DNA from 2 places in the Gardnerella vaginalis ATCC 14018 genome. Region 1 is predicted to be linked to the other one. Evidence: riboswitches for the same ligand, from Rfam matches in the RefSeq annotation. Region 1 holds a riboswitch; the other holds the start of a gene.
The links. Region 1 has a riboswitch for thiamine pyrophosphate ahead of thiM (hydroxyethylthiazole kinase). Riboswitches for the same ligand answer to the same signal wherever they lie in the genome.

Region 1 (3,153 bases):
ATCTCCCGAAGTTGCTACCATCACTGGGTCTAACACAACAACAGGAACAGGATGATTCTTAAGCCAATCTTGAACTAGGCTAATATATGATTTGTCTCCAAGCATGCCGATTTTTACAGCATCAATAGTTACGTCATCAAATACTGCTTCTAGTTGCGCTTGCAAAAAGTCGGTTGGAGGAGTATAAACTTCGCGCACACCGCAAGTGTTTTGAGCAACCAAATTAGTTGTTACACACATTGCAAATCCATGAGATGCTGTGATTGATTTTAGATCAGCTTGAATTCCAGCTCCGCCTGTTGGATCAGTTCCAGCAATGCTTAGCACTCGCGGAATAATTGGCTCTTCTAAAGAAGGTAGGGAAGATGGCCTTAGACTTGAATCATATAATTTAGAAATTGATTGCAAAGGTGCTTGAGTTTGCGAAAATTGATTATTCATTATTTTTATTCCTTTGTAATGGCATCGCGTAATTTGTGTGCTTCTTCGCAAGGATTTTGCGCAAGCATTAGAGCAGATACTACGCATAAACCATCTATTGAAGTGCTTTTAATAGGAAACACGGTATTTTCATTAACTCCGCCGATTCCTAGAGTGCTAATGCCGAGTTCTTTAGCGCGTTTAGCAATCTTTTCTACTCCTTCAACTCCTAAAGCAGGAGCAGCGTCTGGCTTAGTGGCAGTAGGCCAAATTGGGCCTATTCCAATAACATCAGGCAATGCCACATTTTCTTTAGCACATTCGTTATAAACGTAATCTAACTGTTCTAACTTTTCTATAGAAAGTCCAACCATCCACTCTGCAGGAATAGACTTACGCGCTTCAATATAAGGCGTGTCTGTTTGACCAACATGCAAGTTGAACCCTAAGCTTTTAGCGCAATCTATACGATCGTCAACAAAAATCGGCACGTCTCCGCAACCATTAGCAAGCATTTTGTCTCGCAGGCTTTGAGCTTTATTGTTAAAAGTTTCGCTATTTGCGTACTTATCGCGCAATTGGACTACGCTTGCTCCGCCTTTAACGCAATCAACTGCAATATCTTCTTCGGCTCGATCACTCATCTTTGGGTCTGTTATAAAGTATAAAGACCAATCAACAGGATCGAGTTCAAATTCAATATTCGCTAATTTCAGCATCTCGTCTGCGCTCAAATCCATAAGCGCATCCATCCATAATTTTCTAAATGACCCTGGCAATGTTGAGCGTTGCGCTGCCCAAGTTCCTGCTGCAGCAGCGTGTACGTGCGCGGCAACTGTTGCTGCAAAAGGTCGATTTCGATTTGCTCCAACGTATGCTGCCACCAACGCGCCAAGAGAGCAGCCCGTGCCGACTACTTTCGTCATTATTTCGTGGCCGCCAGAAACTCGTGCCGAGCATCCATGACCATAAATAGCGTCTTTTTCGCCAGAAATAGCCACTACCGAGCCGTAGCGTTTAACTAGCTTCTTAGCTGCTGCAACTGCCGAATCAACGGAATCTCCAGCGTCTACGCCTTTACCGCCGCTTTCTTCTCCAGCTAAGCCTAAGATTTCGGAAGCGTTGGCACGAATTACAGCAGGATGACTTTTAACAATTTCGCGCGCGTATTGCGTGCGTGGAGCTAAACCGCCAACTGCAACTGGGTCAAGAACCCATGGAGTGTGCGCTTTTACAGCTCCGCGAATCGCAGCATCCATAGATTCTTTGTCTACTGGCCTGTACGTTCCAATGTTTACTAATACACCAGATGCGATTTGAGCAAAGACTTCAGCTTCTTCTGCATCTACGACCATTGCTGGCGATGCACCAGCAGCTAGCAGAACGTTTGCCGTTATTTCTTGAACAACATTATTCGTTACGCAATGTGTTAGTGGATTTTTTGCGCGCAAAGCTTCGATGCATTCACGTACATCTTGAACGAATTGCTTGCAACGAGCATTAGTTGAGAATTCACTATTTTTAGAGCACGACACAGTAGTCATGATTTTCCCTTCGCTAGTACTAACTAGATCAGGTTCAACGGGTATAATCTCAGCGCTTATGCGCACCCCGAACCTATGTTTGACTATATATGTTCGTTATGACGTTATTTATATGCGCTCCGACCTGCCTTTTCGCTTAGAGCGTAGCGCGAAAAGGTAATTCGGAGCGCTGAGCCGCTTAGCGTAGAAGCACGGTGTGCTTCTACGGCGGCGAAGACGTGAGCGCGCTTAGACCGCGCGAACGAGGACCTTCCATGTAGTGCGTTTGTATAACGACACGACGTAAATCAAGTACAATCGCACTACAGTAAGCGCGTGAATCGTGCGCGCGAACGATAACCTAAACTTAAATAATAAAAAAGCGGGGAACAATCAAGTTCCCCGCTAGAAAGAATAATGCGGCAGCGTGCTAGTCTCCCACACCCTATCGAGTGCAGTACCCTCACCGTGTCAGGCCTTAGCTTCCGGGTTCGGAATGGGACCGGGCGTCTCACCTGAGCCATGACCACCGCAAAACTAGATTATACACTCGCTTTAAACGAGCGGCAAATTGGCGGTTTGGGAACCGGACATGAACGCGAGCAACAGAAAAACAATCATCAAAATCAACAACTTAACCATAAAATGACCGTCTAACACTCCATACTATCTAAGAGAATTAAACGATAAGCAATACAAGTAGTATCACAATCGCCCATTAGTACTGGTCAGCTCCACCCCTTACAGGGCTTCCACATCCAGCCTATCAACCACGTGTTCTACATGGGGGCTCACACACAAAGTGCAAGGAATGCTAATCTTGGAGCAGGCTTCCCGCTTAGATGCTTTCAGCGGTTATCCCTTCCAAACGTAGCTAACCGGCAGCGCCACTGGCGTGACGACCGGCATACCAGAGGTTCGTCCACCCAGGTCCTCTCGTACTATGGGCAGGTCTCCTCAACATTCCAACGAGCGCAGAGGATAGAGACCAAACTGTCTCACGACGTTCTGAACCCAGCTCGCGTGCCGCTTTAATCGGCGAACAGCCGAACCCTTGGGACCTGCTCCAGCCCCAGGATGCGACGAGCCGACATCGAGGTGCCAAACCATCCCGTCGATATGGACTCTTGGGAATGATCAGCCTGTTATCCCCGGGGTACCTTTTATCCGTTGAGCGATGCCACGTCCGTACGCCGGCACCGGATCACTA
Region 2 (3,153 bases), 440 kb from region 1:
TCTTGGAGGAAATTAATACTAACATACAATGTGGGCTTAATGGGATTCGAACCCACGACCTTCTGCTCCGGAGGCAGACGCTCTATCCACTGAGCTACAAGCCCGCAACTTGTGAAAGTATACACGTTGCTAGGGATTGAAAGTATACGCTATTAGCCAATCTTTGTGACTTTAATGCATACTTTAGCGAGTTATTACGCTTTTAAGATCGCTTGCTACTTTTTTAGGATCTTCAGCGCACATGAGAGCAGATACAGTGCATACTCCATCAATGCTTAGGTCTTTGATTGGAAAAACGGTGTTTTCGTGTATTCCACCAATCGCTAGAGTTTTTACACCCATGCTGTGTGCTACTTTTGCTACTTCATTTACGCCTTCAACTCCAAGAGGAGGAACATCATGCGCCTTAGTATTTGTGGCAAATGCAGCTCCGATTCCTATAACATCAGGAAGTGGAGTATCGTTCTCTTTGCACTCTTTATATGCTTTTTCCATTAGGTCTACTCTTGCGCAAGAAAGTCCAATCATCCATTCGGCTGGCATGGATTTACGTGCTGTAACGAAAGGCGTATCTTTTTGACCAATATGCAGGTTGAATCCCAGTTTTGCTGCGGTGTCAACGTGATCGTCTATGAAAATCGGTATATCTCCATGTTTTGCTTTTATAAGTGTTTTGCGTAACTTTATGGCTTTTTCTGATATTTCAGTATCGTTGGAGTATTTATCTCGCAATTGAACTACTGTCACTCCGCCATCTATGGATTCTACTGCAACTTGTTCTTCGCTACGGTTTCCCATTCGTGGATCTGTGACTAGGTAAAGCGTCCAATCTGTTGGTTCTATGCTAAATTCAATGTTTGTTAGTTCAAACATGTTGTTTACACTTAATGTTTGCAATGCGTCGATCCACAGTGTTTTGAATGTTCCTGGTGCGGTTGTTTGTCTTGCTGCAAACGTTCCAGCTGCTGCAGCGTGCACGTGTGCAGCCACTGTTGCTGCCACTGGGCGCTCTGGGTTTGCACCCACATATGCCGCCACTAATGATCCAAGAGCGCACCCAGTTCCTACAACTTTTGTCATAGCCTTGTGTCCGCCAGTTATTCGCACTAGGCATCCGTGACCGTATACCGCGTCTTTTTCTCCAGATATTGATATTACAGATCCGTATTCTTTTGCCAGTTTTTTGGCTGCTTCTAGCGCGGAGTTTACTGGATCTTGCGCATCTACGCCTTTCATCTGACTGTTTTGCCCAACTAAAGCTAATATTTCGCTTGCGTTCGCTCGTATTACTGTTGGGTTTCGTTTTACTATTTCTCTTACAAATTTTGTTCTAGTGGTTAATTCGTCTACTCCAACTCCAACTGGATCTAGTACCCAAGGAGTTTGTGTTTCTTCGCAAGTTTCTATTGCTTTGCGTATGGCTTTGCCTTTTATCTCTTCGAATGTTCCAACATTTACTAGAACGCCTGACGCTATTTTTGCAATGCCTGCTGCTTCATCTGGGTCGCATACCATTATTGGCGTAGCTCCTGCGGAAAGTAGTACATTTGCTGTTATTTCTTGAACAATATTGTTTGTTATGCAATGAGTTAGTGGCTTCTTTGCTCTCACTCTTTCTATGCATGATCTAACGTCATTTAGAAACATTCGTCTTCTTGCGCGAACGCTAAAACTTGTATCTATATTTGTATCTATATTTGCATTTGATTCGTTTAATTCTTCCATGATTTTCCCTTCGCTAGCACTACCTAGATCAGGTTTAACGGGTGTAATCTCAGCGTTTTTACGCACCCCGAACCGACTTTGACTATATCGTTTGTGTATGACGTTTGGCTATGTAATATTTTATTTCGCGCGTTTTGCGTTGTTTCGCTTGAAATTTCGGGGATGATTGAAGATTATTGTTTTGGATTTTATAAAATTTTTCCATTAATTTTTTATTTTTGTTTGCATTTGTACTTTTATAGTGTTAGCATCAAACACAACACAAACGGATATCGTAAATTTTACGATTTACGATTTTGGATTTGTGATTGACCACATTAAGCGTTTAGCTTTGCAGCTAAGTATTAAGGAGGCGGCTATCATGCGTAACATGAATGCTCAAGCTCGCGATACTTTTGATGCTGCTCGTATGTGGTGGTGGCAGACTTCTCTTTGGCGTAGTTTACTCTAAAGCTTTAGAAGCTGCTTGTTTAGGCTTGTAAAAGACCTCTAGGGTAAACCTGGAGGTCTTTTTTATATCTCCAGAAAGCCAAATCTATTTGGATTAATTTTACGTCTAAAACAAATCTATAAACATAAAAAACAATTAAAAAATTGTTTAAAACAATCAACATAAAAATCTACATAAAAGGAGAAAATCATGGCTCAGGAAATTAATGAAACTAAGCAGGAAACCTCATTTACTTCTGCTGAATCTAGTGTTAATCAGGCTTCGGATTTACTTAAAGGTGTAAATGTTAAAAAGCATGCTTTAGATATTACGTCTTTGGTGTTGGTGGCTGTTCTTTTTGCAGCAGGATGTATTCTTGACTTTACAGTTGCAAAAGCGCTTTCGATTGGAAATATTCAGCCAGAGTTTGTAATTGCATCGTTCTGCCTTGCGATTTTGTTGGTTCGTCCAAATGTTATTCAGGGTGCGATTATTGGTGCTTTGGCTGCGACTTTAATTCAATTTAACACTTCAATTCCTGGTCTTGAATACGCTTGCGATATTCCAGCAGCAATTATTATGACTTTGATGTTGATGGGTTATTTAAAGGCTTTTCCTAAGGATGCTGCTAGAAAGTTCAGTGTTTTCCCATTAATTTCTTCCTTTATTGCAACTGTTATTTCTGGAATGATTTTTGCAACAATCGCATCTTTCTTTATTCTTCACTCTCCAAACACTGTTCTTGTTATGCTTCCAATCATTTTGGGTACTGCTGTGTTTAATGCTGTTGTTGTTGAAGTTCTTTACACTCCAATTCGACTCGTTCTACACAAGTAAATCAGAATTGAAAAATAATTAAACAAATTAATTTAAATCAATATAAATTAATATCAAAACATATATAAATAACAAAAGTCGATAATTAAAACTTGATTATCGCAACTTAAAGGAGAAGATTATGAATCAGGAAATTAACGAACATGAAGGTAATATGCTTA

Region 2: linked by a shared signal. The riboswitch ahead of thiM (hydroxyethylthiazole kinase) and the one ahead of thiM (hydroxyethylthiazole kinase) in region 1 are both predicted to bind thiamine pyrophosphate.

Annotation. Positions count from the first base shown of each region.
Region 1 is NZ_AP012332.1:100,895-104,047, reverse strand. It holds gene GAVG_RS00410 (bifunctional hydroxymethylpyrimidine kinase/phosphomethylpyrimidine kinase) at 1-441, opposite strand, end outside; gene thiM (hydroxyethylthiazole kinase) at 447-1,964, opposite strand; TPP riboswitch at 1,952-2,044, opposite strand; rRNA gene rrf (5S ribosomal RNA) at 2,361-2,477, opposite strand; rRNA gene GAVG_RS00395 (23S ribosomal RNA) at 2,643-3,153, opposite strand, start outside.
Region 2 is NZ_AP012332.1:543,378-546,530, forward strand. It holds gene GAVG_RS02035 (ATP-binding cassette domain-containing protein) at 1-16, shown strand, start outside; tRNA gene GAVG_RS02040 (tRNA-Arg) at 32-104, opposite strand; gene thiM (hydroxyethylthiazole kinase) at 184-1,725, opposite strand; TPP riboswitch at 1,713-1,805, opposite strand; gene GAVG_RS02055 (hypothetical protein) at 2,366-2,992, shown strand; gene GAVG_RS02060 (tryptophan transporter) at 3,114-3,153, shown strand, end outside.